DNA from 2 places in the Rubrobacter calidifluminis genome. Region 1 is predicted to be linked to the other one. Evidence: riboswitches for the same ligand, from Rfam matches in the RefSeq annotation. Region 1 holds a riboswitch; the other holds the start of a gene.
What was found. A riboswitch is a leader RNA that binds a small molecule or an ion and turns the genes downstream of it on or off. The one in region 1 is predicted to bind S-adenosylmethionine.

Region 1 (15,731 bases):
GATCACGATCTCATCTTCGCCGCACATCACCCGCATCCCGGCCTTCAGGGTGCGCACGGCGATCGCAGCGTTGTCCCGAGGGTCCGGGAGCCGTCCGACGTCCTCGAAGCCGACCCGCTCGTACGCATCCAAGATGGCGCCCCTCCTCTCTCCCCGACGTTACCGGCTCCAGTGTAACCCGGATGCGGGGGCCGGCACCCGGAAGATATACTCTTCACCCAGCAGGGCAGGCTCGCATCGAGAGAGGAGACGCGCATGGCCGAAGTCGTCGAAAAGCTCACCAAGAAGAGCGAGGACCCCAGCCGCTGGTATCTGGACGTGATCCGGATGGCCCGGCTCGCCGACTACGGCCCGGTGCGCGGAACCTTCGCGATAAGACCCTACGGGTACGCGATCTGGGAGAGGATGCAGCGGGACCTCGACGACCGCTTCAAGGCGACCGGCCACACCAACGCCTACTTCCCGCTGTTCATCCCTGAGAGCTACCTGAAGAAGGAGGCCGAGCACGTCGAGGGATTCAACCCCGAGGTGGCCTGGGTGACCCGGGCCGGGAGCGAAGAACTCGAGGAACCCATCGCCGTCCGCCCGACCTCCGAGACGATAATCTGCGACTTCTACCGCAAATGGATCGACTCCTACCGCGACCTGCCCATCCTGATAAACCAGTGGTCCAACTTCGTGCGCTGGGAGAAGGTGACCCGGCCCTTCCTGCGCACCACGGAGGTTCTCTGGCAGGAGGGTCACACGGTGCACGCCACCGCCGAGGAGGCGCGCGAGGAGGCCCTGCGGATGCTCGGGGTCTACAGGGACTTCTACGCCGAGACCGCGGCCATCCCGGTACTCACCGGGGCGAAGAGCCCCTCGGAGCGCTTCGCCGGGGCCGTCGAGACGTTCACCTGCGAGGCGCTGATGGGCGACGGGCGGGCGCTGCAGGCCGCCACCAGCCACGACCTCGGGCAGAACTTCGCGAGGGCGTTCGACATCACCTTCCTGGACGAGAACCAGGAGCGGGTCTACCCCTACCAGACCTCGTGGGGCTTCTCTACCCGGGCGGTCGGCGCGCTCATCCTGGTCCACGGCGACGACCGGGGGCTGAAGCTCCCGCCGCGCCTGGCCCCCACCCAGGCGGTCATCGTCCCGATCTACCGGGGCAAGAGCAAGGGAGCGGTGCTCGAAGAGGCGCGGAAGCTCCTCTCGGAGCTCGAGAGCCCGGACCTCAGGGTCGAGGCCGACCTGGACGAGGAGCACTCCCCCGGCTGGAAGTTCAACGAGCACGAGGTACGGGGGGTGCCGGTGCGCATCGAGCTCGGGCCGAAGGACATCGAGAAGGATCAGGTCGTCCTGGTGCGCCGCGATACCGGCGAGAAGGAACCCGCAGGCCGCAGGGACCTGGCACGTCGGTTGCCGGAGCTCCTGGAGGAGATCCAGGAGAACATGCTGCGTCAGGCGCGCTCGTTCCTCGAGGAGAATACCCGCCACGTCGAGAGCTACGAGCAGATGAAGGAGACCATCGCCGAGAAGCGCGGCTTCGTCGTCGCCCCGTGGGACGGCACTGAAGAGACCGAGCAGCGGATAAAGGAGGAGACGAAGGCGACGATCCGCCTCCTGCCCTTCGAGCGGGAGGAGGGCAAAGACCCGGTCTCCGGCCGGCCGGGGAAGACCGCTGTCTTCGCCCGGGCCTACTAGGCCGCCACTTGACCGGGGCGCTGAGAGAGGCTAGGATTCCCGAACGCATGTTGTAAGCGGAGTTCTATTCATAGAACTTAGTACCCTTGGAGGGGGGAAAAGTGTACGATCTTCGTGGTGCCCCCGGGTCATCCGGCGCCCGGGCGAGGCTTTTTTGGATCATGGCCCTCGCGCTCGCCGTATCGCTCTCCGCAGTCGTGCTCGCGACCTCGGACCGAAAGGTCGAGGCACGCCAGCGGCCCGCGCTTCCCCCGGCGGGGAAGCCGGTGATTCCCTATCTTCTCTCCGATCCTGGAACCGTGACGGCCCTCGAGAAGAAGTTCGGTCTCGGCCAGGATGAAAAGGGCCGGCTCCTGCTCGCCGTCCGGCGCGAGAACCGCACCATCGCCGGCGCCTACGCCCGGAGCGAGCGGGTCCTGGGAGCCGGGAGGAACTCCATGGCCCGCAGCGGAGATGCCGTCGTCGTCTCCGCGTACAACCGCCGGGTGAGCCGGGCGGAGGAGCGGGCCAGAGCCGAGATCCTGGGGCTCGTCCCCGCCCGGGAGCGCCCCGCCCTGAGGAGCTGGCTCGGGAGCCGGTGGAGCCAGGCGGTGCAGCAGAACTGCGGGGGCTACACGCGGCTCACGTACAACACCAGATCCTCCCTGGGGGTCACCGACAGGGTCTACGCCACCCAGTACAACGGCTACACCAGCTTCGAGGTCGCCCTGCCGCACCAGGCGCTCAAACAGAAAGGAGGCTTCAGGGTCCGCCTGAGCTACGGCGGGCACAGCGTCTGGGTCCCGGTCAGGGAGGTCGGGCCGTGGAACACCCGCGACAACTACTGGCAGAGCAGCAGATACCGCACCATGTGGCGCAACCTCCCCCGGGGCGTGCCGGAGGCCAAAGCCGCCTACTGCCGGAACTACAACCGGGGGGAGGACGAGTTCGGCCGCACCGTCGCCAACCCCGCCGGCATAGACATAACCCCGGCCGTCGCGCACCGGCTCGGGCTCGCGACCTACGAGAACGCCAGGATCACGGTCTACTACCCCTGGGTCGGACACTAACCTCCTTGACCGCGGGGCGATGATGCTTTAGCATCTCTGCCCAAGCGCGAACCCGCATCGAGAGCGGTGGAGGGAACTGGCCCTGCGAAGCCGCGGCAACCGGCGGAGCCCCGGAGGGCTCCGTGAGGTGCCAAATCCAGCAGGCGGCGGCCCGGTGGTCTCCGGCCTGGAAGATGTGGGAAGAGCCTGAAAAGCGGCCTCTTCTGCGAGCGGGTTAGCGCGCCGGGCGGCGGGAAAGCCGCACCATGACGTGTAGACCCGACGAGGGAAGGAGGCTGTATTACTCCGCAGCATGGCACAAGATCCGGGGGCCGGGGCTAAGGAAGCCCCGGCCCGTTCGGGCAGGGCTCTCTGCCGCATAGGACCCTTCGAACCGGAGCTCGGCGGCCATCTCCCCGAGGTCGTTCTGGCCTACGAGACCTGGGGCGAGCCCAACGAGGCGAGGGACAACGCGGTTCTCATCGTCCACGCCCTCACGGGCGACTCGCACGCCGCCGGGGAGCCGGACGAGGAGTACAGGCGCGGCGGCTGGTGGCATCCCCTGATCGGGCCGGGGCGTCCGGTGGACACGGAGCGGTACTTCGTGGTCTGCTCGAACGTGCTCGGCGGATGCTCCGGGAGCACGGGGCCGGCCTCCCGCGACCCGATCTCCGGCAGGCCCTACGGGATGCGCTTCCCGCTCGTCACGATCCGGGACATGGTGCGGGCCCAGAAGCGCCTGCTCGAGGAGCTCGGCATAGAGCGTCTCGAGCTGGTCGCCGGGGGCTCCATCGGCGGGCAGCAGGCGCTCGAGTGGGCCGTGGAGTTCCCCGGGTTCGCGAGGAGGGTGATCCCGGTCGCCGCGACCGGCGCCCTCGGGCCGCAGGGGATCGGGATGAGCGAGATCGGACGCCGGGCGATCATGTCCGACCCCGACTGGCAGGGGGGCGACTACTACGGCACGGGGCGCTCGCCGGAGCGGGGGCTCGCCATAGCCCGGATGGCCGGGATGATGACCTACCAGAGCGCACAGGGGCAGTGGGAGCGCTTCGGGAGGAGGCCGGCGACGCGTCCGGCGCTCTACGAGGAGTTCGGCGGACGCTTCGAGGTGGAGAGCTACCTGCACTACCAGGGACGCGACCTGGTGAGGAGGTTCGACGCCAACTCCTACCTGTACCTGACGCGCGCGATGGACCTCTACGACGTGGCCGCGGGCTATCGGTCCGAGCAGGAGGCTCTCTCGCGCATGGAGTCGGAGTTGCTCTTCGTGGGCATCTCGAGCGACTGGCTCTTCCCGGCGGCCGAGGTGCGCGCCCTCGCGGAGAGGGCGCGGCGGGCGGGGGCGCGGGCGCACTACGTCGAGATAGAGTCCCCGAACGGCCACGACGCGTTCCTCAAGGACTGGGACGCGATGGAGGAGGTCTTCAGAGATTTTCTGGAGTAAGGAGCAGGAGAAGCGAACGGAGCGTGATCCATTGAGAGAGAAACCCCTGGTGATCAAGTTTGGGGGCACCTCGGTCGGCGGGGGCGAGCAGTTCGTCCGCGCCGCGGGGATAGCCGCCACGGAGGCTCGCAGACGCCCGGTGGCCGTCGTCGTCTCGGCCATGCGCGGCGTGACCGACGAGCTCATCGGGTACACCGGGGGGGCGGGCTCTCGAACCGCACCGGGGGTCGAGGCCCTGCTCGAAAATCTGGCCCGGCGACACCTCGAGGCGGCGCGGTGGGCGTGCTCCGGGGAGCGGCTCGCGGCGCTCGAGGACGATCTGTATCGTCTCCTGTCGGAACTGAGGGGGCTGTGCCTGGGTGGGGGTGCCGATCGCAGGGAGGCCATCGCGTCCTTCGGCGAGCGGCTCTCGGCGAGGATGATGGCTGCGGTGCTGGACGAGCTCGGCGTACCGGCCGCGGTGGCCCAGGACCCGATAGCGACCCGCGGCGGCGGCGACGGACCCGAGGTCGACCCGGAACGGACACGGCAGCGATGTAACCGCAGCGTCACGCCGCTGCTCGAGGAGGGGATGGTCGCGGTCGTCCCCGGCTACGTCGGACGCGACCCGGACGGCGGCGTGGCGACGCTCGGACGGGGAGGCTCGGACCTCTCGGCGACGGTGCTCGGCCGGGCCCTGGGCTCCGAGGAGGTCTGGATCATGACCGACGTCGACGGCGTGCTCTCGGCCGACCCGACCCTCGTGCCCGGGGCGGTGCCGATCCCCCACCTCTCCTACGAGCAGGCCGGGGCGTTCGCCCGCCTCGGGGCGAAGGTTCTGCACCCGAGGACGATGGAGCCGGCAGAGGCGGCCGGGATGGAGGTCGTGGTGCGCAACACCTTCAACCCCTCCTTCCCCGGCACGCGCATCTCCTCCGGAGAGGGAGGCGGGGCGCGCTGCGTCGGCCTCCGGCGGGGAATCGCCGTCGAGATCCCCTGCGGCGGGGGACGCAGGCGCCGGGCGGCGGCCGTCGTGTGCATCGGCGGCCGGGAGAGCGGGCTGCTCGAGCGCGGCACCCGCTGCCTGCTCGCGGCGGGGATCTCTCCCCTGCACGCCACCTTCTTCGGGCCTGGGGCGATCTTCTTCGTCGCCGAGGAGCGGGAGAGGGAGGCTCTGCGCGCGCTGCACGACGGGCTCGTCGTGAACTCCGCGGTGGTGGGCGAGGGGGTCGCATGAAGCGGCTCGAGATAGTCCAGCTCGGGCTCGGCAACGTCGGGCGGGCCGTCGCCCAGATCGTGCTCGAAGAGCGCAAGCGCTGGCGCGAGCAGATGGGGCTAGACATCCGCTACCGGGCGGTCTCGGACACCTCGGGGGCGCTCGTCGGCGAGGAGTTGCTGCCGCAGGCGATAAGGCTGAAGGAGCGGGGAGGCAGGCTCTCCGAGCTCGGCACCGAGCCGCTCGAGGACATCCTCCTCTCAGAGCCCGCCCCCGGCACGGTGAGGGCCGTCGTGGACCTGGCGGTGCACGGCGGGACCTACGACCTCGACCTGCTCGGGGTTCAGAACGGCTCATACCTCGTGCTCTCGAACAAGGGTCCGCTCTCCGGCACGACGGAGCAGTACGAGAAGCTCGTGCACATGCTCCCGGGCCGGCTCTGGCGGGAGGCGACGGTGGGGGCGGGGATGCCGATCCTCTCGACCATCGACGCCCTGCTCTCCAGCGGGGACGAGATCTTCGAGATCCAGGCCAGCCCGAGCGGCACCCTGGGGTTCATCATGAGCGCGGTGGAGGCGGGGCACTCCTTCTCGGAGGCGGTCCGCAAGGCCGTCGAGCTCCGCTACGCCGAGCCCGACCCGCGCGACGACCTCTCGGGGCTCGACGTGGCGAGGAAGGCGATAATCCTGGCCCGCGCCATCGGCCGCAGGATAGAGCCCTGGGAGGTGCCCTACCAGTCGCTCGTCCCGGAGGGCCTCGAGGACGTCCCGCTGGAGGAGTTCATGCGCAGGGTCGGCGAGGCGGACGAAGCCTTCGAGGAGCGGCTGCTCTCGGTCGAGCCGGGCCACATGCTGCGCTACCTGGCGCGCATCCCGAAGGAGGGGCCGGTGGAGGTCGGGCTGCACGACACGCCGGTCGAGAGCCCCTTCGGCCCCATCTCCGGGCCGGAGAACGTTTTCGAGTTCCGCACCCGGCGCTACTCGGATGTTACCCTCACGATATCCGGGCCCGGAGCGGGGCCGGAGCGCACCGCGAGCGGCGTCGTCTTCGACCTGCTCGACATAGCCAGAAAGCGAGCGACGGACGAGGAGATCTGAGAAGAGAATGTCCGAGGGATACAACGTCGCAGTAGTGGGAGCGGGGCTCGTCGGGGAGAAGCTCGTCTCCGAGCTCTACCGCCGCGGGTTCCCGGTACGTGATCTCAGGGTGCTCGCCCGCAGCCCCCGCACCGCCGAGCTCGCCGGCAGGACCTTCGAGATAGGCGTCGCCGAACCGGAGGCCTTCGAGGGGGTGGACATCGCCCTCTTCGCCGGAACCGAAGGCGAGAAGGGTGCGGCGGTGCGGCTCGCCCGCGAGGCGATCGTCCGCGGCGCGACCGTCATAGACAACGGCAGCGACTTCCGGCTCGACCCGGAGGTGCCGCTCGTCGTCCCGGAGGTGAACCCGCACGCGCTGGAGAACCATCGGGGTCTGATCTCCAACCCCAACTGCTCGACGATCCAGATGGTCGTCGCCCTCGCCCCCATCGCCCGCAGCTTCGGCCTCGAGCGGGTGGTCGTCTCGACCTACCAGGCGGTCTCGGGCGCGGGCAGAGCCGGGGTCGAGGCGCTCGAGATGGGCTCCGGGGAAGCCTTCCCCAGGCCCATCTCGGGCAACGTCCTCCCGCTCATCGGATCCGTCGGCGAGGACGGGTACACCACCGAGGAGAGGAAGATGCGCGAGGAGTCGCGCAAGATCCTCGAGATACCCTCCCTCCCGGTCTACGCCACCACGGTGCGCGTCCCCGTGCACACGGGCCACGCCGAGAGCATCTACGTCGAGACCTCCGAAGAGGTGACCCTCGACGCGGTCTTATCTGCCCTCTCCGAAGCCCCCGGGATCGAACCCTACGCCGACCCCCTCCAGGCCCCCACCCCAATCGAGGTGGCCGGCGACCCGAAGGTCCACGTCGGGAGGGTGCGTGCGGAGGGCAACGTCGTCGAGCTGTGGTGCGTGGCCGACAACCTACTCAAGGGCGCCGCCACCAACGCCGTGCAGATAGCGGAGGCGCTCGTCGGCGTCGGGGCCCCGAAGGCCGTATAATCCTTGAAGGTGCAAACAAAGCCGGGCCCTCCGGCGGGCGAGAGAAGGTGATAGCATGGCTGTCGAACATCCCTCATTCTGGAAGCGCCTCTTCGACGTCTCCCACCCCTCGAGCCGGGAGGAGAAGGTGATCTCCTACGTCTGCCACCGGCTGAGGGAGGGGGCACCTCTGGAGGAGGTCCTCAAGGAAGACTACGTACGAGATAACTGCTCCCCCAAAGACATCGAGGACATCCTGCGCAACCCGCGTCTGATCCACACGGCCCGCGAGAGCATGGAGCACGAGATACACGCGGAGGAGGAGAGCTTCAGACGCCGCCGCTGAGTGCTCCCGGGGACGGGAAGACCGGAGCTTTTCCCAGCGCTGTATAATTTTCGAGGCTGCGGTCTGGATGTTACGGGAGACTGGAGATAAGAGATGCCGATATACGAGTACAAATGTGATAACGATCATGTCTTCGACATAATGCAGAAGATCTCGGACGATCCCCTCACCTCGTGCATAGAGTGCGGCGCCCCGGTGCACAAGGTCCTCCAGCCGGTGAGTATCGCCTTCAAGGGATCGGGCTTCTACTCGACGGACTACGGCAGATCGAACGGCAGCCGTTCCTCATCCGAGAAGTCCTCCGGCAACGGGAGCGACTCCAAATCCACCGGGAGCAGCGACACCACCGGTACGAAACCACAGGCCAAAAAAGACGACTGATCCCGCTTGTCCCCTCCCCAGGACAGCAGCCCGCACCAGAGACGGCGAGACCCGCCGCTCCGGCGTGCGGCACGTCTGCTCGTCTGCGCCGTCACGCTCGCCTTCCTGCTCTGCTCCCTCTTAACCTCATGCACCCTGCTCGTCTTCTCCGCCCGCTCCCACGAGCTCAAGAGCGGCCTCTTCGCTCTCCTCTTCTGCACCCTCAGCGCCCACCTGACCCTGAGCTGGCTCTCCTGGCTCAAAGGGAACACCTGGCTTGCCCCCTTCGGAGAGCAGGATCTCTGAGAGAGGACTTTTCTCTCTTCCGGGAAAATCCTGCAAAACACGCCTCAAGTAGAGGTTAAACCTGCTCTGGACACCGGGTCCGGCAGGGTATATATTGCGCGCTGGTGAGGATGGATGGGGAGAACAGGCAGGCTCGCGGGGCCCGGATGATTCCGGGCTCTCCGTTCTTCTCTGGGGATCTTCCGGGAGGTGGTTCGGATTAGCGGCGCGTCCTTCGCACACCTGCACTGCCACTCCGAGTACTCGATGCTCGACGGGGCGAGCCGGATAAAAGACCTGGTATCCTTCGCCGCCTCGGAGGGCATGCCGGGGATAGCGCTCACCGACCACGGGGTCATGTACGGGGCGGTGAAGTTCTACCAGGAGGCGAAGAAGGCCGGGATAAAGCCCGTGATGGGCTGCGAGGTCTACGTCACCGCCGACCGCAGGAAGAAGGACAAGAGCCCCTACTACCACCTGACTCTTTTGGCGCGCACGCCGGAGGGCTACCGCAACCTGATGAAGCTCTCCACGGCAGGTTTCCTGGAAGGCTTCTACTACAAGCCGCGGGTGGACCTCGAGACGCTGAGGAAGCACGGGCGTGGGATCATCTGCCTCTCGGGGTGCCTTTCGGCGGAGGTTCCGAACAGGATCCTCGAGGGGAGGATGGACGAGGCGCGCAGGCTCCTCGAGGAGTACCGGGGGATCTTCGACGCCGTCTACCTGGAAATGCAGGACCACGGCATCCCGGAGCAGCGGAGGGTGAACGAGGGTCTGCTGCAGCTGCACCGGGAGACCGGGCTTCCGCTGGTCGCGACCAACGACAGCCACTACACGGCCAGGAGCGACGCGAAGATGCACGACGTCCTTTTGTGCATCGGGACCGGCAAATTCCACTCCGACCCCAACCGGATGCGCTTCGCCTCCGAAGAGTTCTACATCAAGCCCGTCTCGGAGATGGAGCGGCTCTTCCCGGACCATCCCGAGGCGCTCGAGAACACCGCGAAGGTCGTCGAGAGCGTCGAGGATCCGGGCATAGAGCTAGGCAAGACCCGCCTCCCCGCTTTCCCGAAGCCCGAGGGGTACACCGCGAGGGAGTACCTGAGGGAGCTGTGCGAGCGGGGGGTGAAAAAGCGCTACGGAGAGGTCACCCCGGAGATCCGCCAGCGGCTCGACTTCGAGCTCGAGACCATCTCCAAGATGGGATTCGAGGACTATTTCCTCATCGTGTGGGACTTCGTGCGCTACGCCAAGGAGCGTGGGATCGCGGTGGGCCCCGGTCGCGGGTCGGCCGCCGGCTCGCTCGTGGCCTACGCCCTGGAGATAACCGACCTCGACCCGCTGCGCTACTCGCTGCTCTTCGAGCGCTTCCTGAACCCCGACAGGATCAGCATGCCCGACGTGGACATAGACTTCTCGGTCTCGGGCCGGGCCGACGTGATGCGCTACGTCACCGAGAAGTACGGCGGGCACGAGCACGTCGCCCAGATCATCACCTTCGGGACTTTAGGAGCACGCGCAGCGATAAGGGACGCGGGCAGGGTCTTCCAGTACCCCTACGGCGAGACCGACAGGCTAGCCCGGCTCATCCCCGAAAAGCCTGTCGGGACCACCCTCAAGGACGTCCTGAAGAAGGAGAAGGACCGCTACCTGCCCACCGACAAGCACCCCGGTCCGGCGCGCGAGATCCTCTCCCTCATCGAGAAAGACGAGGGGGCGAAGAAGATCCTCGACATAGCCTTCGAGATAGAGGGCTTCGCCCGCCACGCCTCGACCCACGCCGCCGGGGTCGTCATCTCCGAGGAGCCCCTGACGGACATCGTGCCGCTGCAGAAAGGGGCCAAGGGCGAGGTCGTGGTCCAGCACCCGATGTCAGACGTCGAGGCGCTCGGACTCTTGAAGGTGGATTTCCTGGGCCTGCGCAACCTCGACGTCATCGAGGAGACGCTGCAGAACATCCGCGCGACGCGCGGCGAGGAGGTGGACATCCGGGGCATCCCCCTCGACGACGAGAAGACGCTGAAGCTCTTCGCCCGCGGAGATACCTTCGGGGTCTTCCAGTTCGAGTCGAGCGGGATGCAGCGGATGCTGCAGGAGGTGAAACCCGACCGCTTCGACGACCTGGTCGCCCTGAACGCGCTCTACCGGCCCGGACCGATGGAGCATATCCCGGAGTTCAAGCGCGGCAAGCACGACCCGGAGAGCGTCGAGTACCCCGACGAACGCATAAGGCCCATCCTGGAGCCCACCTACGGCGTCGCCGCCTACCAGGAGCAGCTCATGGAGATCGCCAAGACCCTGGGCGGCTTCACCCCCGGCGAAGCCGACACGCTGCGCAAGGCCATCGGAAAGAAGAAAAAAGACCTGATGGCCACCCTCAAGGACAAGTTCATCGAGGGGTGCCGGTCCAACGGCGTGGACCCGCAGACAACGGAGAAGCTGTGGAGCTGGATGGAGGCCGCGGGCGGCTACTCGTTCAACAAGAGCCACGCCGCCTGCTACACGTTCCTCGCCTTCCAGACGGCATACCTCAAGGCCCACTACCCGGCGGAGTACATGGCCGCGCTCATGAGCAGCGTGATGAACACCAAGGATCGCGTCCCCCAGTACGTCGCCGAGGCGCGGGCGATGGGCATAGAGGTGCTCCCGCCCGACGTAAACACCTCGGGCAAGCGCTTCACGGTCGTCGACGGCACCATCCGCTTCGGCCTCTCCGCCGTAAAGAACGTCGGCGAGGCGTGCGTCGAGGCGATCATCGCCGCGCGGGAGGAGGGCGGCCCATTCGAGGACGTCTTCGACTTCTGCGAGCGGGTCGACCCGAAGACCTACAACAAGCGCACGCTCGAATCGCTGATAAAGTGCGGTGCCTTCGACTTCTCAGGGCACTCGCGGGCGGCGCTTCTGGAGGTGCACGCGGAGGCGGTCGAGAGGGTGGCGAAGAGCGCAAGATCTGTAAGCTCGGACCAGTTCTCGATGTTCGAGGCCTCGGAGCTCGCCCCGCCGCGCCCGGAGGTTCCACGGGTGGAGGAGGACCGGCGCCGGGCACTGGAGTGGGAGAAGGAGACGATGGGTCTCTACGTCTCGGATCACCCCCTAAGGCCGGTGCTGCACAAGCTCGGCAGGCACACCGACACCTCGATCCCGGAGCTCGAGGGCTGTCGGGACGGGCAGGCGGTGTGGGTCGCGGGGCTAGCGACGAGCGTGCGGCGTAACACCACGCGCAAGGGAGATACCATGGCGGCGCTGCAGCTCGACGACACCCGGGGGCTCGCCGAGGTGATAGTCTTCCCCAAGGTCTACTCGAAGTGCGCGGCGGCGATCCGGGAGGATGCGATCCTGAAGGTCCGCGGCAGGGTGGATCGAAAGGAGGGCACCCCGCGCATCGTCGCGCTCGACGTCGAGGAGCTGGCGCTCGAGCCGGGCCCGGACCCGGTGTACCTGTACGCCGCGTCCTTCGTCGGCAAGCCTAAAGAGAAGGCCGAGGAGGTCTTCCGCCTGATCTCACGCCACCCCGGCGAGCAACCTCTGGTGCTGGTCTCGGGGGACGGGCTCCCCGACCAGGAGATCTGCACCGTCGAGGACTCCTCCGATCTGCACGCCGAGCTCAAGCAGATGCTCGGTCCCGGCTGCGTCTCCGCCGTGCGGCGCGCCGCCGAGCCGCAGATGGAGCGGGTCTCCTAGCCCCTCCCCACGAGCAAGAACACCTCGCCCGGGCGCAGCAGGTGGTAGGGGCGGTGCAGATTGCGCCGGTTGATGTAGTCCACGAAGTACGCCGGGTTCTCGGTGTTTCCCGCGACGAGGTCGTAGTGGGTCGGGAAGACCATCCCGACGTCGAGCGTCTCGGCGAGCTCTACGGCCTCGCGGAAGTTGGTGTTGCCGACGATCTCCTCAGCCGTACGGAAGTAGTCGCGCCCGTTTATCGGGAGGAACATCGCGTCTATGCGCCAGCGGGAGAGGGTCTCGATCATGCCGTCGTAGACCACCGTGTCGCCCGCGTGGTAGACGGTGACGCCGTTGCACTCTATGACGTAGCCCAGGTAGCGGTAGCCGCGGTCGGTCCTCTCCAGCCCGGTGTGAGCGGAAGGGACCGCGGTGATGCGCGCCCCCGCCACTTCGAACGGCTCGTCCACCGTGGGGACCGTGACCCTCTCTGGATCGATCCCGGTCTTCGAGAAGTCGCAGGCGTAGGGGGCGTAGAAGCGCGCCCCGGGAGAGGAGGAGGCGATGGGGCCGAGCGTCTCGGGATCGAAGTGGTCGACGTGCTCGTGGGAGACGAGGACGCAGGAGGCGTCGTCTATGGCGGCGGGATCCACCGGAGGCTCGAAGCACCTATCCAACCTCTCCCCCTCACCGCCGTAGTCGGTCAGGTAGGGATCCACGTAGATGACGCCCGCGGGGCCCCTGATCCCCACGCCGGCCTGCCCGAGACCGAGAAGACCGAGCGTTCCGGGCGGGATCGCGAGATCCCCGAACCGGAGGACAAGATCCCTTCCCCTGCTTTTGGCCATCTCTCTTCCCCCTCACGCGAAGCAGCAGGTTCTCAAGGAGGAATATACCAGCGCCGCGGAGCGCCCGTTACGCGCGAACATCGAAGATGCGCCGGTAGGAGTCCCACCCGTAGCTCGTCGGCAGGGGCTCGCCGGGAAGAAGACGAAAGGTGCGCGAGCCGTCCGGGAGACGCTCGGCGCGCAGAAAGAGCATCCCTCCGTCCCTCCTATCGTAGAGGCTGCGGGCCAGGTCGTAGAGGTGGGTAACGAAGAAGACCCGCACGCCGGACTCGACCATCGCCCGGACGACCTGACGGGCCATCTCGGAGCCCTCCCGCTCGTTGGTCGAAGAGAACGACTCGTTGCACAGCAGCATGCCACCGGGCCCGATGCGCTCCGCGATCCTCCCCATCCTCCCGAGCTCCTCGTCGAGTTTGCCGCTGCGCATCCGCTCGTCCTCCTCCCTGCGGTAGTGGGTGAACACCCCCGAGCAGACGCTGGCGCGAAAGGACCCGGCGGGCACGAACATCCCGCACTGCATCATCAGCTGTGCGAGCCCCACGCTGCGCAAAAAGGTGGACTTGCCGCCCTGGTTGGCGCCCGTGATCATCACGAGCCCTTTGCCGTCGGCGTCGATATCGTTGCCGACGACGCGCCCCTCGACGCTCAGGCTGAGGGAGACGTCGTAGAGCCCGCGGGCCGAGAGTGCCTTCTTTTCGGTGAGCTCGGGGGTGGGGAAGCAGAGCGGCTCCCCCCTGGCCGCGAGCCGGTCGTGCAGGTTGAGGCACCCGACGTAGAAGACGAGCTCGGCACGCAAAAGCTCGAAGAAACCGAGGATGTTGTCCGCCGAGCGGGCCGTGACGTCGGCGACGCGGTTGAGCCCCCGGTCGGAGAGCTCGTCCAGGGCCCGGAAGCCGCTCACGTCGCGGTCCGGGACGGTGAAGCCGTAGCCGGAGCGGTCGCCGAACGGGAGGCGTTCGAGGAGGCGCTGACGCCTCGGGACCCTCAGCACGTAGTCCCTCCCCCTGTTGCCCCGGCCGAGGCGCGCGCTGAAGAGCATCCCACGGCTGAACTCGAGCTCCCCCAGGTGCCGCTCGACCCCGGCGAGGTAGTCGTCCGAGAGATCCCGCCGGACCATCTCGAAGAACCTGCCGAAGGCCTCCGAAGAGAAGCTCCCGGCATGCTCGTCGGCGAGGCCCCTGAGCCTCCTCAGGTGCTCGAGGAACATCCCGAGAACCTGGACCGCACGGTTGAGTATCGAGCGCGGGGAGTCGTGAAGCAGGCCCACGAAGACCTTCCGCTCGCCTTCGATGGCTTCGATCGCGACGCGATGGATCTCCCTCACGACCTCCGCCTCCTCGAGGCAGTCGGCGAGCGCCCGCTGGCGGTAGAGTATCTCCTCCGGCTCGGAGAGCCCTTCGAGCAGCGCCTTCCTGGCGACCTCGTACACGAAGTCGTCCCCCGAGGCCATCGCCTGCAGGAGCGGCTCGAGGCCGAGGTCCCGCGTGAGATCCTCCGTGTTCTCCGGCAGCCCGCCTCCCGGGTCGAAGTCGCGGTCGCGGTGCATGAGGAGCACCCTCATCTCTTCACCCTCCTCTTGAGATCCTCGTAGGTGAGCCCGTACTTGCGGGCGAGCGCCAGCGCGTAGGCGAGCCCTTCGGGGGGCCTGCGCACGATCCGGAATGTCCGCACGGACGGGTCCTCGGGGTCCACGGTCCCGACCATGCTCACGGTCTCCTCCCCGAGGGTGGCCAGCTCGTCGATGAACGTGACGCAGACGCACAGCGCCCCGAGCCTCTCGATCCGCCCGAGCAGGTCGGTCCCGATGCGGACGGCGTCCTCGAGCGTCGTCGAGCTGAAGCTCTCGTTCAGGACGACGAGGCTCTCCCCGGTGGCCTCCCGCAGGATCTCGTGCAGCCGCACGAGATCGTCTTCGAGCTTGCTCCGCAGCCGCTCGACGCCCTCCTCCCTCTCGAAGTGGGTGAAGATCGCATCGGGGATGTGAAGGTGGGCCTCGGCGGCCGGGACCGGGAGCCCCAGGCTCGCCAGGTAGTGCAGCTGTCCGACCATCCGGGCGAAGGTGGTCTTGCCGCCCTGGTTCGGCCCCGTGACAACCAGGATGCGCTCCGGGTGGCGCAGGTGGAAGCCGTTTTTCACCACCGATCCCCCCTCGCGCAGAAACGAGGCGGCGAGCGCGAGGTCGAATCCCTCCTCGACCCTCGTCTCCCCCACCTCTTCGGAGACCTCCGGGTAGCAGAACGGGAGCCCCGCCTCCCTGAAGCGCCCGGCGTACTCCAGGTAGGCGAGGTAGAACTGCACCTCGCGGTCGAACGCCGCGACGGTCTCGTCCAGGTAATCGCGGCGGCGTCTGCAGAACCCGTTCAGCCTCCCGAAGACGTCCGGATTGAGCCGGGCGACGAGCTCCAGGATGCGCTCCTCGACGTGGCTCAACTCCGGGGGATCGCGGAAGTGCACCCGGTGGTCCTTCACCGCGCCGCGTGCGAACCGGGCGAAGACCCTCTCGATCTCGTCCCCGTAGTCCTCCTCGCCCTCGTAGGCGTCGACCCTGACCCGGTTGCCTCTTATGTGTACCGTGTAGACGACCCCGGCCAGGTCCTCCCGCAGCGCGCGCACCTCCTCTTCGAGCCCGGAGAACTCCTCCGAGCCGGCGTAGCCGGCGAGGTAGTCGCTCAGCGCCCGCAGACCGCGCGAGGCGGGCTCCCGCTGCGGGAGTTCCCGGGCCAGAGAGCGAACGGCCTCGCAGTAGACACCGGCGGCGTCCAGGAACCAGCGCTGCTTCTGCAGCTCGTGGTGGAGCTTCCCGGCGAGGGAAAGGCAC
Region 2 (15,731 bases), on a different contig from region 1:
GAGGAGGTGGATGAGGCGCTCGCGCTCTTCGACGAGAAGGGGTGGCTCTCGCATCCGGTCGCCTACCACCGGACACCACCACCGGTGAACGAGATTCGGCTGAGGAAGCGCAGCGTCCGGGGCATCTCTTTCGAGCAGATAACCTTCGAGAGCAGGTACGAGCCGCACCCCGCGGAGCCGGGCCGCGAACGCTGGCTCTCCCACGAACGCAACCGCACGGCCTGTGCCTGGATGCTGCGGCACGCCGGAGGACCTCGTCCCTGGCTCGTGTGCATACCAGGCATCCGCATGGGCTCACCCAGGCTCGACCTCTCCCTCTTCCGGCCCGGATACCTGCACCGCGAGCTGGGGCTCAACCTCCTCATCCCGGTGCTTCCGACCCACGGCCCGCGCAGGGTTGGGCCCGTAAGCGGAGACCTGGTGCTCTCAGGGGAGATGATGGACACGCTGCACGCAGCCTCCCAGGCACTCTGGGACATCCGCAGGATGACATCCCGGCTGCGCCTGGAGGGCGCCCCGGCGGTAGGCGTCCTCGGCCACTCGCTCGGAGGATACGTCGCCGCGCTCCTGTGCGGCCTCGAACGTGACCTCGACTGCGTCGTGGTGTGCAACCCGCCCTCCGACTATCCGACCATGTTCTGGAACAACGCCCCGGGCTCCGTGGTAAGCTGCTTGAAATCTTCCGGCCTTGACGAGCGGAAACTGGCGTTGCTGAGCCGCGTCATCTCCCCTCTCGCCCTCGAACCCCGCCTCCCCCCGGAGAGGCTCGCCATCTTCGCCGGCAACGCCGACCGGGTAGTCCCCCCCTCTCAACCCGAGAGTCTGTGGCGCCACTGGGGCAGGCCCGAAATCACCTGGTACGAGGGCGGCCACCAGGCCTTCCTGAACCACCAGGAGATCCGCGACCGGCTCCACGCCACCCTCTCGGCCATGGGATTCCTGGAATCCCTCTCCTGAGATCCAAGCTTCCCCCTCCCTCGTACTCACAGTTGGGGCGCAACAGCAAGGGCCCCGGCCACCGCCGGAGGCCGGCTGTAAGGGCGCTTACCGTATCTTCCAGCGTCCCTGTTAGTATCGTACGAGATATGAGAACAACAGTTACATTTACATGGTAGGAGGCGGGTTGTCCGGCAAGAGGGTGCTCATCGTGGGGGCGGGGGTCGGAGGGCTCGCTTCCGCGATAAGGCTCGCGGGGAGCGGGCTCGAGGTCGAGGTCTTCGAGAAGAACCTCCGGAGTGGCGGGCGCATGGGGCGGCTGGAGGGGGGTGGGTTCGTCTTCGACACCGGGCCCTCGCTCCTGCTGATGACCGACGTCTACCGGGATCTGTTCCGCTCGGTCGGGGAGAGCCTCGAAGATTACGTCGAGCTTCTCCCCCTCGACTCCCGCTACCGGGTCGTCTTCGGGGATGGTGATTCGATCACGATGCGTCGGACTTTGCCAGAGATGATCCGCGAGCTGGAGCGCATCGAACCGGGCGTGACCCCCCGCTTCTACCGCTTCCTCGAAACCTCCTGCCACCGTTACAGGCTCGGGCGCAGCGAGTTCGTCGAGCGCGACTTCGAGAGCGCCGGAGAGTTCTTCAGCACGCGCAACCTGCGGCTTCTCGCAAAGACGGGTGCGCTCGGCAACTACTACCGCTCCGTCTCGCGCTTCTTCCGCACCGAGAAGCTGCGTCAGGCGTTCAGCCTGCAGACCATGTACCTGGGGCTCTCCCCCTTCGAGGCCCCGGCGGTCTACTCGCTGCTACCCTACACTGAGATCGCCGAGGACGGGCTGTGGTTCCCGCGCGGGGGGATGTACGAGCTGGTCCGGGCGATGGAGACGCTCGCCAGAGAGCTCGGGGTCGACTTCCACCTCGGGTGTCCGGTCGAGGAGATACTCGTGCGCAAGGGCCGGGCGGTCGGGGTCAGGGCCGGCGGAGAGGGGATCCACGCCGATGCCGTCCTCGCCAACGCGGACCTCCCCTACGTCTACCGCGAGCTCCTCGGAGGCCGGGCCGACGGGGACTTCGGGATGCCCAGGAGGAGCAGGCAGAAACTCCGGTACACCGCCTCGGCGTTCATGCTCTACCTCGGCGTCGGCAGGAAGCTCGACCACATGCTCCACCACAACTTCTACCTCTCCGGTCGCTACCGGGAGAACTTCGAGCAGATCTTCGAAGAGGGCGTGCTGCCCGACGATCCCTCTTTCTACGCGGTCGTCCCCTCGCGCACCGAACCCGCGATGGCCCCGGAGGGGATGGAGAGCCTCTTCGTGCTCGTCCCCGTACCGCACCTCGGCGGCCGGGTGGACTGGGAGAGAGAGGGTGAGGCATTCCGGGGGAAGGTCTACTCGCTGCTCGAGGAGCGGTGCGGGATACATTGGTCGGACGTCCTCTTCGAGGAGGTCAGGACCCCGCGGGACTGGCGTGAGGAGTACAACCTCGAGATGGGAGCAGCCTTCGGGCTCGGGCACGGCATCCTGCAGGTGGGCTACTTCCGGCCGCCCATCGCCTCGAAGGGCACAAAGGGGCTCTACTTCGTCGGCGCGAGCACCCACCCCGGGACCGGTGTTCCCCTCGTCGTGATCGGAGCCCGGCTCGCCTCGGAGAAGATCCTGGAGGATCTCTCGTGAGGATCGATCCTGAGAGCTACGGCATGGACGCCGGCGGCCTCGACGACCTGGACGCCTGCTACGAACTCTGCCGCAGGATACAGAAGGCCTACAGCAAGACCTACTACGTCTCGACCCGCCTGTTCCCGCGGGAGGTGCGCCCGCGGGTGCAGGCCCTCTACGCGTTCATGCGCTGCGCCGACGAGATCGTGGACAACCCCGGCAAAAGCACCCCACAGGAGCAGCTCGCCGCGCTGGAGGATCTCGAGCGGGAGACGCTCGATGCCATCTGTGGCGGAGGTACCGGGGATCCCGTAATCAGAGCCTTCGCGGACACGGCGAGGTGCTGCGGCATAGATACCGCCGACGTGGGATCTTTCATGAAGAGCATGAAGATGGACACCAGCATCTCCCGCTACCCGACCTACGAAGCCCTCGAAGAGTACGTCTACGGGAGCGCCGCGGTCGTCGGGCTCATGATGTGCCGCATCATGGGCGTGGTCGACGGGCGGGCGCGCCGGCCGGCCGGTGCGCTCGGGGTGGCGATGCAACTCTCGAACTTCCTGCGCGACATCGGGGAGGACTGGGAACGGGGCAGGATCTACATCCCCCTCGAAGACCTCGAGCGCTTCGGATACACGGAGGACGACCTCGCCCGCGGCGTGATCGACGAGCGTTTCGTGGCGCTCATGCGCTTCGAGATAGGACGCACCCGGCGCATCTACGCCCTCGCCGACGAGGGGATGCGCTACATACCCCGCGGCAGCCGCTTCCCGGTCATCGTCGCCCGCAGGCTCTATTCGGAGATCCTGGAGCGGATAGAGGAGGCCGGCTACGACGTCTTCTCCCGCCGGCCCGACACCCCGCTCCCCCGCAAGCTCGCCGTTGCCGCCTCCTGCGCCGCCCGCAACCCCTCCGAGCTCGTCGCCCGCCTCCCGTTGCCCGGCGGCGCGGCGATTGCAACGCCATCATGATCGTGGTGTAATTCCCGCCAGCCCATCCAGAGCGGTGGAGGGACGGGCCCTGTGAAGCCGCGGCAACCGGCGGGCGGAAAGTCCCGCGCCAGGTGCCAATTCCCGCGGAGGAGCCTCCGAGAGATGGGCCGCAGAGCTTTCCGCGGCCTCTCCTCCGCGCGAAGATCGACGGAGCGGAGAGAGGCTGGTGGATTTGGATAAGAACCTCAGAGAGTATCTCGACGGTCGGGTCCTCGTCGGCGACGGCGCGATGGGGACCCTTCTGGCGGAACGTGGCGTGGGCTACGGGCATCCCTACGCCCGGGCGAACCTCACACATCCGGATCTCGTCCGAAGGGCGCACGAGGAGTACGTGCGCGCCGGGGCCCGGGCGATAGAGACGAACACGTTCGCCGCGAGCCGTCTCAAGCTCGCCGAGCACGCCCTGGAGGACAGGGTGCGCGAGATAAACACCTCCGGGGCCGCTCTCGCGAAAGAGGCCGCCGGAGAGACCTCCACAGAGGTGCTGGTACTCGGCGCGATAGGCCCGCTCGGGAGGCCGCTCGCTCCGGTGGGGAGCCTGACTCCGGAGGAGGCCAGGGAGACGTTCGCCGAGCAGGCCGAGGCGCTCCTCGAAGGAGGGGCGGACGCCCTGATCCTGGAGACCTTCACCGACCTGCGGGAGCTGCGCCTGGCCTACGAGGCGATCCGCGCCTTCGGCGTTCCCATCATCGCCTCCAAGACCTTCGTCGAGGACGGGGAGACGCTCGCCGAAGGACTCCCCGAGCGGGTCGCGCGCGAGCTCTCTTCGTGGGGGGTGGACCTCGTCGGGGCCAACTGCACCGTCGGCCCGCAGCGGATGGCCGGGATCGTCGAGCAGATGTCCGCCGTCGCCGGCCCGATCGCCGCCTACCCCACCCCCGGACTGCCGCAGCTCGTCGACGGCCGGGTGCGCTACACCCAAGACGTCGAGCACTTCGCCGCCCGCGGGCTGACCCTCGCCGCCGCCGGGGCCCGCCTCATCGGTGGCTGCTGCGGCACCACCCCGAAGCACATAGCCGCCCTAGCCCGGGCGCTCGAAGACTTCGTACCGGAGCGTAGGACGACCCGCCCGCAGGCCGCGGCGAAGAGGTCCGACGACGGGACGGTGAGATCGGGGCCAGCCACCCGGCTCGCCGAGAGGCTGGAAGAAGGCTTCGCGATCGCCGTCGAGGTCGACCTCCCGCGCGGGAACGACGTCTCCGGCGTCGTCGAGGCCGCTCGCCTCCTGAAGGAGAGGGGGGCGGACGCGATAGACATCTCCGACGGGGCCCGGGCGCGCCTGAGGATGCACCCGGTGGCGGCGGCGAAGGTGGTGCAGGAGGAGGCCGGCATAGAGGTCGTCGCGCACATCTCCTGCCGCGACCGCAACATCCTCGGGCTGCAGGCCGACCTGCTCGGGGCCGCTGCCCTCGGGGTGAAGAACATCCTCGCCGTCACGGGTGACCCGGCCCAGATCGGGGACTACCCCGAAGCCACGAGCGTCTTCGACACGGATTCGATCGGCCTGATCCACATCCTCTCCAGGATGAACGCGGGGGAGGATCTCGCGGGCAACTCGGTCGGACGGGCGCCGGGCTTCCTCATCGGGGCGGCCTTCAACCCGACGGCGGAGGATCTGCGCTCGGAGGTCGAGCGGCTCCGGCGCAAGCTCGAGGCGGGGGCGCACGCCTTCTGGACCCAGCCGGTCTTCGAGGTCGGGGCGCTCGAGCGGGCGCTGGAGGAGATAGGGGACGAGAGGGTGAGGCTCCTCCTCGGGCTCCTGCCGCTGAGGAGCGCCCGGCAGGCGGAGTTCTTGCACCACGAGGTGCCGGGCATCAGCATCCCCGAACGCATCCGCCGCCGCCTGGCGGACCTCTCCCCCGAGGATGCCCCGCTCTACGGGGTCGAGGTCGCGCAGGAGATCCTCTCCCGGACGCAGCATCTCGTCTCCGGAGCGTACATAATGCCCCCGGCGGGCGCGCCGGAGCTCGCCGCGGCGGTCATGGAGGCCGCACAGAGGCCCCACTCGCGCAGTTAGAAAAGGGAAGGAGAGGAGATGCCGCAGACGAAAGCCTACGCGCCCGGGATCTACGCCCGCTCCGAGGAGCTGGTGCAGGCCACCCGGGATCTGGAGAGGAAGCGGACGACGGAGAAAGAGGTAGAGAGAAGGAGGGAAGAAGACCTCGGGCGCCTCCTCGAGGCGCAGCGGGAGGCCGGGCTGGACTACGTCTCGGACGGGCTCCTCGTCTGGCAGGACATCTTCCGCCCGTTCGCCGAGGCCTCGGAGGGTATCGAGCCGGGTCCCCTCACCCGTTTCCTGAACACCAACACGTTCTTCCGAGCACCCTCTCCCGCCGGCGGCAGGGTGCGCCTCGCCGAGCCGCTCGGCGAGCCCTACTTCGCGTTCTCCAGGCTCCCCGCCGGGGAATGGGTGGCGACGCTCCCCTCCCCCCACTCCTTCGCCGCCCTCTCCACGGGGGGGATCGAGGCCGAGGAGATCGCGGCGAACGTCATAGGGCCCCAGATCAGGCACCTCGCGCAGAGGGGATGCGCGCTCGTCGTGCTGCAGGAGGCCGCGCTCTTCGGCGGGAACGTCGACGTCTCCCCCCTGAGCCGGGCGCTGGACGCCCTCGAGAGCCCCCTGCCGCTCGCGCTGCAGCTCCCGTTCGGGGACGCGGGGGAGGTTCTCGGCGAGCTGGTGGAGCTCGATGTCGCCGCGATCGGGGTGGATTTCTACGCGACCGACGTCGAGGCGCTGCCGCGCCCGTTCCCGAAGACGCTCTTGGCCGGGGTCATAGACTCCCGCAACTCGCTCCTGGAGAAGCCGCAGGAGATCGCCCGGTTCGCCGCGGAGCTGCTCGGAGAGCTGGAGGAAGGGGCGGAGCTGCACCTGGTCCCGAACGGGGACCTGCAGTTCGTGCCGGAGAAGATCGCCCGCCAGAAGCTGGCCCTCCTCGGAGAGGCCGCGAGGATCACGAAGGAGGAACGTTAGGAAGATGAGCGAGATCCGCTTCACCACCCGCGAGATAGGGAGCCTCGCCAAGCCGGGCTGGCGGGTGAAGTCCGTCTCCGGCCGTCCGGTCGGGAGCGAAGACGTCGAGGAGGCCCGCCGGTGGGGGGAACGCCTCGGGGTCGAGGGGCGGGAGCGCCTGTTCGAACTCCTCGCGAAGGGTGAGGGCTTCACCAAAGAGGAGAGGGCCGAGATACAGGACTTCGCCGCGCTGTACGCGATACGGCTGCTTGAGAGCGCGGGTCTCGACGTCGTCTACGACGGCGAGCAGCGCCGCAGCGAGATGTACGACCACGTCGCGCGCCACGCCCGCGGCTTCGAGAGCCGGGGCACGGTCCGCTCCTTCGACAACAAGTACTACACCAAGGCCGCCGTCGTCGAGCGCCCGAGGGTGGAATCCCCCTACGACCTGGAGGAGTTCCTCTTCGTGCGCGAGCACACCGACAGGGTGGTCAAGGTACCCTTCACCGGGGCTTACACCATCCTGGACTGGTCCTACGACGAGTACTACGCCGCGGGCAGCATGCTCGGGGCCTCCGCCAGCCGGCGGGCCGAGGCGCGCCGGGCGTTCGGGCTCGACGTCGCGCGCGAGGTGATACGGCCCAACGTCGAGGGGCTCGTCGAGGCCGGAGCGGGGTGGGTGCAGATAGACGAGCCCGCCGCCACCACCCGCCCGGAGGAGGTCCCGCTCGTCGTGGAGACCTTCAACGCGACCCGCGAGGGGATAGACGCCCGGACGAGCATGCACATCTGCTTCTCGGACTACGCCTGCCTCTTCCCTCATATCGAGGATCTCGTGGACTGCTACGAGCTGCAGCTCGAGTTCGCAAACCGCGACTCGCGCGAGCCGGGCAGGAAACAAGAAGACAGACCCGGCTACGCCATCCTGGAGAAGTTCGCCGAGAGTGCCTGGGATGGCAGGATCGGGCTAGGGGTCCTGGACATCCACACGAACTTCATCGAGCCTGCGGAGCTCGTGCGCGACCGCATCCTCCACGCCGCCGACGTCCTCGGCCCGGAGCGCATCGAGGTCAACCCCGACTGCGGCCTCAGGACCCGCACCTGGGAGGTGGCCTACGAGAAGCTCTCCAACATGGTCGAAGGCGCCCGGCTCGCCGAGCGCGCGATAAACGGCTCCTGAGGAGGGAACAAATGTCCGAAAGGGTCATGGAAGGTGCGGAGCCCTTCCGCTTCGAGGGTGGCGATGTCGGCGTCCTCGTCTCGCACGGGTTCACCGGAACGACCCAGAGCGTCCGCCCGCTCGGGGAGGCCCTCGCCCGCGAGGGATTCACGGTCGAGGGACCGCGGCTCGCCGGTCACGGGACGAGCGTCTCGGAGATGGCAGAAAGTACGGCGCAGGATTGGATCTCTTCGCTTGAGGAAGGCCTGGCCTGGATGGAGGAGCGTACCCGTGCGGTCTTCGTCTGCGGGCTCTCGATGGGCGGGACGCTCTCGCTCTACCTCGGCGCGACGCACCCCGAGGTGGTGCGCGGCGTGATCCCGATAAACGGCTGCGTCTTCCTCGGAAACCCCGAGCTTGCCAGGATCGTCCTCTCCCCCGACGCCCCGCCGACGCTGCCGGGGGTGGGCTCGGACATAAAGAAGGCGGGGGTGGAGGAGCTCGTCTACGACGAGATGCCCGTCCCGGCGATGAAGGAGCTCATGGCGCTCATGCGCGCAACCGACGACCTGCTGCCGGAGGTGCGCTGCCCGGCGCTCATCCTGCAGTCGACCGAGGACCACGTCGTCCCACCCGACAACGGCCCATACTTTCTGGAGAAGGTCGGCAGCGAGCACAAGGAGCTGGTCCGGCTCGAGGACTCCTACCACGTCGCCACCCTGGACAACGACGCACCCCGCATAGCGGAGCTTGCGGCGGACTTCATCCGGGAGCACGGCAGGTAGCCGGGAATCCCCCGAGCACTCCTGCCACGTGGAAGAGGTGCTAAAACCCTGCGGATACCGCGGCCGCTCCCCCCGCTGCGGCCCGCCTGTCCAGCAAGATGGCCAGCCAGATCAGGAACACACAGACCTCTGGCGACAGGTCGTCGGGCAGTTCCGCCGTCCACGAACGCCTGAACATCCCCTCGGGTCTCAGGCTGCCGACCGCGCCGGTCCCGTCGCGCCGGAGCTCGAAGGCGCGCCCCCAGGCCGATTCCTTCCTCAACTCGTAGTGACCGTCGTGCTCGAAGTAGAAGCGGTCCCTGAAGGCCGAAGGTTTCTCAACCGCGAGGACGACTCCGCCATCCTCGCGCGAGAGCACGAAATCCTTTCGGAGTGCCCCGTGGACGGCCCGGTAGCGCCCGCCACCCACCTCGATCTCCGCGCTCTCGCGCCAGTTCGAGAGATCGACGCTCCCCACGACCGCACCGTCCCCGCCGCGGACCTCGAACCTGCGGAAAGACCAGCCCTCTGGCACGGCTCGCAAGAAGATCATCTACACCTCCACGTTCGAGCATGCCCGGCGGGCCATTATACGCTAAGCTATAGTTGGTTCATGAAGCGACGTGGCTCTTCTGGCCATCTCTTCGAGCGTCTGCTGTGGGCGGCACGGCTCATGATCATCGTCCCGGTGGTGGCGTGCGTCGCGATGGCCCTCTGCGCGATATACATGGGGCTCGTGGACCTCTACGGAAGCTGGCACCAGCTCTCTACAGCCCGCTCTGCCGTCCGCGGCAAGGCCCTGGCCGGAATCGTGGGGGCGCTCGACGCCTTCCTTGTGGCTTCCGTGCTCATCGTTGCGGCCTTCGGACTCTACGAGCTGTTCGTGGGGAAGATAGAGGCTGCCGAGCGTTCGGAGGTTGCCCCCCGCCTGTTGAAGATCGAGAGCCTCGAAGACCTCAAGCAGAAGGTAGCAAAACTCCTCGTCGTCATACTCGCGGTTGAGTTCTTCAAGCAGGCCGTGAACCTCAGCTACGCCAGCGCCCTCGAACTGCTCTACTTGGCCGGGGCCATCCTGCTCGTCAGCCTCGCCCTCTATATAATCGGGCGCAGGGGCTAGAGCCCACCCATCAGGCCTGGATGTTCGTCGAGCGCCAGAGCGTGTGGTGCCCCATACCCTCCGCCTCCGGGAACTCCTCCCCGCGGGAGAGCTGCACGTAGACCGGGGGCCGCATCGTGCCCCGATCGCAGACGAAGGTGCCCGAGAAAGGAGCCTTCTCCCCGGGGCGGTAGGTGGGGGCTGAGGGCCTGTAGCGCTTCAGTATCTCCTCTACGACCTCAGACATGAAAACCTCACCAGAGCGTCACCGGACGGGCCTCCTTGAAACCCGGGATCTTGAGCAGATCCTCTATCACCTCCTGAGGCACCGGGTCGTCCACGGTCACCGCCATGACCGCCCGCGAGCCCGGCTCCCCGCGCCCGACGGCCATGTTGCCGATGTTGATGCCGTGGCCGCCGAGGGCGGTCCCGACCTTGCCGATCATGCCGGGCACGTCCTCGTTGCGGATGAAGAGCATGTACCGCTCGGGCTCTATGTCCACGTCTAAGCCCAAAACTCCGACCAGGCGCGGACGCATGCGCGGGCCGACTAGCGTCCCGCTCACCACGCTCTCCCTCTCGTTCGAGAGCCGGAGCACCACCAGGCTCGTGTAGTCCGCGCTCTCCGGCGATCGCGAGGTCTCCACCTTGAACCCCTTCTCGCGGGCGATGATCGGGGTGTTCACGAAGTTCAGCGGCTCGTGGACCATCGGCTCCAGGAGCCCCTTCTGCGCCGAGACGTCCAGAAGCCGGGTGTCGTAGCGGGCGACCTCGCCGTGGTACTCGATCCTGAGCAGGTTGCCCGGATGGTCGGTGAGCTGATACAGGAGCCTCCCGAGCGTCTCGCACAGCCCGGAGAACTGGGAGACGAACTCTGCACCCTCGCCGGAGGGCACCGGCGCGTTGATCGCGTGCACCGGGACCTCCCCCCTGAGCGCCGCCGCCACCTGCTCGGCGGCGGTGAGGCCGGCCCGGTCCTGCGCCTCGGCGGTGCTCGCCCCCAGGTGTGGGGTGAGCACCGTGTTCGGCAGCTCGAGAAGAGGAGACCCCGCGGGCGGCTCCTCGGTGAACACGTCGAGCGCGGCCCCGGCTATCTTCCCCTCCTTGAGGGCCTGATAGAGTGCCTGCTCGTCCACGATCCCGCCGCGGGCGACGTTTATCAGGTAGGCACTCCTCTTCATCCGACCGAGCGCCTCCGCGTCTATCATGCCGGTCGTCTGCGGTGTACGGGGGACGTGCAGCGAGACGAAGTCCGCCTTCTCGAGCACCTCCTCCACGCTCTCCGCCCGCCCGACGCCCATGTCCCGCATCCTCTCCCCGGAGACGTAGGGGTCGTAGGCGAGGACCTCCATCCCCATCCCCAAAGCGCCGCGCGCGACGATCGAACCGACGTGCCCGAGCCCGATGAGCCCGAGCGTCTTCCTGGCGACCTCGACCCCCTTGAACGCCCCCCGGTTCCACTCCCCCCGCCTCAGCGAGGCGTCGGCGGCCGGGATGCGCCGGGCGACCGCGAGCATCATCCCTAAAGTGTGCTCGGCGGCGGCGACGGTATTGCTCTCCGGGGCGTTGGCCACCAGGATGCCGCGCTTGGTCGCGGCCTCGACGTCTATGTTGTCCACCCCGATCCCGGCGCGCCCTATCGCCTTGAGGTTCCCCGCGGCCTCGATGACCTCCGCCGTAACCTTCGTCGCGCTGCGCACGATGAGGCCGTCGTAGCCGCCTATCTTCTCCAAGAGCTCCTGCGGGGAGAGCCCGAGCGCCACGTCGACGTCGAACTCCCGCTTCAGGAGCTCGACGCCGCTCTCGGAGATCTTCTCGGTTACCAGTACCCTCAAGCGGCCACCCCGCTCTTCGAGAACACCCGCTGGGCCGCCGCGACGCCCTTCCCGAGCTCGACGGGATACCCGAGGGACTCAAGCGTGAGCTCGGCCGCGGCGATCGTCGCGATGATGTCGTAGGCGTCGAAGTAGCCGCAGTGCCCGATGCGGAAGATCTTGCCGCTCATCTTGCCCTGCCCCCCGGCGACCTGCACGCCGTGCTCCTGGAAGAGGGTGTTGACGAAGCGCTTGCCGTCGATTTCATCCGGCACCCACGCGGCGGTCACCGCGGTGTTCATGTCCTCGTCGGGGCCGAAGAGCCTGAGCCCCATCCCCTTGACGCCGGCGCGGGCCGCCCGGCCGAGCAGCACGTGACGTTCGAGGACGTTCTCGAGGCCCTCATCCAGGATCTGCCCGAGCGCCACGTCGAGCTGCATCACCAGGCTCACCGGGGGAGTCCAGGGGGTCTGCGGCGGGTTCTTCTGGGAGGCCTTCTTCGCCTGGGTCCAGTCGAAGTAGAAGCGCGGCATCGCAGCCTCCTGGTGTGCCCGCCACGCCCGCTCGGAGACGCTCACGAACCCGAGCCCCGGCGGGGTCATGAGCGCCTTCTGGCTGCCCGCCACCACCACGTCGACGCCCCACTCGTCGGTCCTGAGCTCGCACGCCCCGAGCCCCGAGACGGCGTCGACGATCGTGACGACGTTCTCGGTGGCCTTCGCGAAGCCCTCGATGTCGTTGACGGTCCCGGTCGAGGTCTCGGAGAGGACGCAGACGGCGGCCTTTATCCCCGGGTCCGCGGAGAGGGCGTCGGCCACCTCGGCGTTGTCCGCCTTCTGCCCCCACTCGTAGACGAGCTCGGTCACCTCCAGACCGAAGGCCCGTCCCATCTTGGCCCAGCGCTCCCCGAAGTTGCCGTTGTTGACGACAAGAACCTTGTCGCCGGGAGAAAACAGGTTCTGCAGCGCCCCCTCGAACGCCCCGGTGCCGCTCGCGGCGTAGACGAAGATGTCGTTCCTGGTCATGAACACCCGCTTGAGGTTCTCGCCGACGCGGGTGAAGACCTCACCGAACTCCGGGGTGCGGTGGTGGATGATCGGCAGCGCACCCGTCGCGGAGACCTCCGGCGGGATCGGGGTGGGACCGGGTGACATCAGGCGGTACTTGCTCATCATGGTCTTCGAAGGCTCCTCTCTCTGCCGCGACTTCCTCGACGGCTATTTTAGACACAACCTCCTCCGAAAGCTACATAATGGATCAGGCTCTCTACAAGCTGTTTCCTTCTCGCCCCGTGAAGCGGTAGCGGAGGTAGAGCTCGCTGCCCTGCAGGTAGGCCGAGAGGAGCCGAAGGCGGGCGACCTCATCCTCAGGCAACTCCTCCCCCGCGACGATGGTGGGAACCGAGGATCCCCCTATCACCTTCGGCGCGAGAGTGAGGAAGAGCTCGTCGGCGAGCCCCGCCGCGACGAGCGAGTGGTTGAGGCGCGGGCCCCCCTCGACGGCGAGCCGCCGGACACCGAACTCGTGGCGGAGAAGCCCCACCACCTCCTGCACCTCGGGCTCGGGATCCCCCGCCACGCGGCGGACGGTCGTCCGGCGTGAGATCTCCCTGACCTTCTCCTCAGGGGTCGCCTCCGAGACGATGACGAGGAGGTCGTCTCCGGCCTCCCGAAAAATCCTGCGCTCGAGCGGCAGCTCGCCGCTGCCCGTGACGATCACCTGCAGCGGCTGCTCGCGGAGCCCCGAGGAAACCCTCTTCCGGGCCATCTCCTCCGGCACGCCGAGGTCCACGCCCTCGGCACGCAGCGTCCCGGCTCCGCTCATCACCGCGTCCACCGCCGAGCGGATACGCCGCATGAGCAGATGGTCCAGGTCGGACCCGATCGGGTTGGCCCTCCCTCCCTGGGCGGCCTTGCCGTCGACGGTGCTGACCATCGTGAAGACCAGGTAGGGGTCTCCCGCGGGGAGATCGAGGTCCGCGTAGATGCTCCCGGGGTCCACCTCCCCGCCGGGCGCCGGGTAAAGCCGCAGGGCCGGCCCCCTCACCGATCGCCCCCCGCTCCCACTATCGCCTCGGCCATGCGCGCCACCTGACGCATGAAGCCCACGTCGTGCACCCGTACGATGTCGGCCCTCGCAGCGACCGAGAGCGCGGTCACGGCGGCCGTCCCCGCGAGCCGCTCCTCGACCGGCACCCCGAGCACCTCCCCGATGAAGTCCTTGCGGCTCACGGCGAGGAGCACCGGGTATCCCAGCGCCTTTATCTCCGGCAACCGGCGCAGGAGCTCGAGCGAGTGGTGGGCGCTCTTGTCGAAGTCCAGCCCGGGGTCGACGATGATGTTCTCCCGGGTGATGCCGCCGGCGAGCGCCACCTCGATCCGGCCGCGCAGGAACTCGACGACCTCCCGGACCACGTCACCGTAGCGCGGCAGCGGCATCTTGACCCGCGGCGGGCTCGCCCGGTGCATGATGACGACCCTCGCCCCGGCCTCCGCCACCACCTCCACCAGGCGCGGGTCGGCGAGCCCCGAGGTGTCGTTGATGATGTCCGCCCCGCGCTTGAGCGCCTCGCGCGCGACCTCCGGCGTGAAGGTGTCGATGGAGATGGGGACCGGGCTGATCTCGCGCACCCGCTCGACGAGCGGGACGACCCGCCGCAGCTCCTCCTCGACCGGGAGCGGGGGTCCCGCCGCGGCCTTAACCCCGCCGATGTCCAGGATGTCCGCCCCTTCGGCGACGAGCTGGCGCGCCCGCTCGACCCCTTTCTCGAGCCCGTAGTAGCGGCCCCTGTCGTAGAACGAATCCGGGGTGGCGTTGAGGATGCCCATGATCGCCGCGCGCCCCGCCTCTCCGTGCACTCTCTCCCCGGGTGCGGGCCCCACCTTCCCGTCCACCCCGGCCCCCCCCTCCAGGAACCGCCGGCTAATCAAATCCTGCCCCTTCGAGCGGCGGGAGCGCCGAGCGGGAGTAGCGCGCGGCGTAACCGCTGCCTGTCATCCAGGACTCGACCGGGCTGGTGCGCAGCTCGAGGTCGTGGGCCTTCACCCCGACGCGGATGCGCTCCTCGCGCAGGTCGAAGCGTATGTAGTCGCCGTCCTGCAAATGGCCGATCATGCCCTCCTCGGAAGCCTCCGGCGTGGTGAGCGAGAACCAGAGTGGACCGGCTCCCTCGGGCGGCAGCCCATCGGTGAAGACCGGTACCTCCTCACCGCTCTCCTCTATGGCCCGCCCAAGCTCGTCCAGCCGCAGGAGACCGGGCCCTCCGTGCGGTCCACACCCCTGCACGACCAGGATGTCCCCCTCCTCGAGCTCCCCATCGCGCACCGCCGCGGCCGCCGCCTCCTCGGAGGTGAATGTCCTGCACCAGCCGAGCACCTCGTCCCTCTCCTTCGGCACCAGCGCGACGGTCTCTGTCCCCGAACCGCGGGCGGAGACGAACAGTATCCGCGGTGAGGTGCGCCCCGGCGGAGCGTGCGGGGCAGGATCGGGCAGGAGCGTCTTCAGGTCGCCCCCCAGGGTGCTCACGTCGTGGATGTCGTCGAGCAGGGCGAGCACCCCGCCGAGGCCGTGCTCGCGGAACCAGCTCGACCTCGTGTCGGCGATGGCGGGTCTCTCCGGGGCGAGCACGCGCGCCATCTGGGAGAAGCCGTAGGAGTCTGTCTCGTTGGCGAAGGCGGCGAGGTGCACCAGCATCTCCGGCCCGCCCCCGAGGGCTAGCCCGGCGTGCAGTGCGTTGGAGAGCGAGAAGCTGTCGACGAGCCCGCGCGAGCGCGGAGGGTCCGAGAGCAACGCCCCGACCGGCTCGCCCCCGAAAGTCCAGAACCCGAGCGCGGCGAGCGCCGCCGAGAGCGGGGTCGAGGGGGGCGAGGCGAGCACGGCCGGGACGTCCAGGCGCAGCGCCGCGAGCAGAAGCCCCGCCAGATCTTCGCTCCTTGCTGCCTCCAGCAGGAGCGCCTCCACCCGGAGCGCCTCGCAGGCGACCTCCACGGAGTCTGCCACCCACTCGCGCCGGAGCGCGACGCCTCCCCGGGGAGAGAATGAGGGCAGCGATACGGGGACGGGCTCCCCGCCGGCCTCCGCGACCGCCTCGGAGAGCCCGGAATCCTCCGGGCCCGGCACGCCGATGCGCATCTTCGGGCTCAGGATCCGAGCTTCTCCATCAGGATCTCGCGCACCTTCCCACCGTCGGCGTTGCCGCGGGTCTCGCGCATGACCTGTCCGATCAGGAACCCGACGACCTTCCTGTCCCCCTCGCGCACCCTCCGCGCTTCCTCGGGGTTCGAGGAGATAACCCGCTCGACGATCCCGGAGAGCTCGTCACCGCCGACGGTTCCGAGCCCCTCGCGCTCGACTATCTCCT

Region 2: another riboswitch for S-adenosylmethionine. It lies ahead of PJB24_RS00495 (bifunctional homocysteine S-methyltransferase/methylenetetrahydrofolate reductase); the one in region 1 lies ahead of metX (homoserine O-acetyltransferase MetX).

The regions. Positions count from the first base shown of each region.
Region 1 is NZ_JAQKGV010000003.1:184,304-200,034, forward strand. It holds gene PJB24_RS03920 (UxaA family hydrolase) at 1-132, opposite strand, end outside; gene proS (proline--tRNA ligase) at 256-1,686, shown strand; gene PJB24_RS03930 (hypothetical protein) at 1,788-2,735, shown strand; SAM riboswitch class I at 2,787-2,915, shown strand; gene metX (homoserine O-acetyltransferase MetX) at 3,028-4,158, shown strand; gene PJB24_RS03940 (aspartate kinase) at 4,190-5,374, shown strand; gene PJB24_RS03945 (hypothetical protein) at 5,371-6,450, shown strand; gene PJB24_RS03950 (aspartate-semialdehyde dehydrogenase) at 6,458-7,435, shown strand; gene PJB24_RS03955 (hypothetical protein) at 7,491-7,760, shown strand; gene PJB24_RS03960 (FmdB family zinc ribbon protein) at 7,854-8,141, shown strand; gene PJB24_RS03965 (hypothetical protein) at 8,148-8,426, shown strand; gene PJB24_RS03970 (DNA polymerase III subunit alpha) at 8,616-12,086, shown strand; gene PJB24_RS03975 (MBL fold metallo-hydrolase) at 12,083-12,913, opposite strand; gene PJB24_RS03980 (MutS-related protein) at 12,981-14,474, opposite strand; gene PJB24_RS03985 (MutS-related protein) at 14,471-15,731, opposite strand, start outside.
Region 2 is NZ_JAQKGV010000001.1:80,561-96,291, reverse strand. It holds gene PJB24_RS00510 (alpha/beta hydrolase family protein) at 1-957, shown strand, start outside; gene PJB24_RS00505 (phytoene desaturase family protein) at 1,124-2,614, shown strand; gene PJB24_RS00500 (phytoene/squalene synthase family protein) at 2,611-3,567, shown strand; SAM riboswitch class I at 3,587-3,697, shown strand; gene PJB24_RS00495 (bifunctional homocysteine S-methyltransferase/methylenetetrahydrofolate reductase) at 3,755-5,605, shown strand; gene PJB24_RS00490 (uroporphyrinogen decarboxylase/cobalamine-independent methonine synthase family protein) at 5,624-6,559, shown strand; gene PJB24_RS00485 (uroporphyrinogen decarboxylase/cobalamine-independent methonine synthase family protein) at 6,564-7,718, shown strand; gene PJB24_RS00480 (alpha/beta hydrolase) at 7,730-8,482, shown strand; gene PJB24_RS00475 (hypothetical protein) at 8,523-9,014, opposite strand; gene PJB24_RS00470 (YqhA family protein) at 9,075-9,578, shown strand; gene PJB24_RS00465 (YjzC family protein) at 9,589-9,804, opposite strand; gene serA (phosphoglycerate dehydrogenase) at 9,812-11,392, opposite strand; gene PJB24_RS00455 (pyridoxal-phosphate-dependent aminotransferase family protein) at 11,389-12,546, opposite strand; gene PJB24_RS00450 (RibD family protein) at 12,638-13,417, opposite strand; gene folP (dihydropteroate synthase) at 13,414-14,301, opposite strand; gene PJB24_RS00440 (IlvD/Edd family dehydratase) at 14,294-15,502, opposite strand; gene gatB (Asp-tRNA(Asn)/Glu-tRNA(Gln) amidotransferase subunit GatB) at 15,511-15,731, opposite strand, start outside.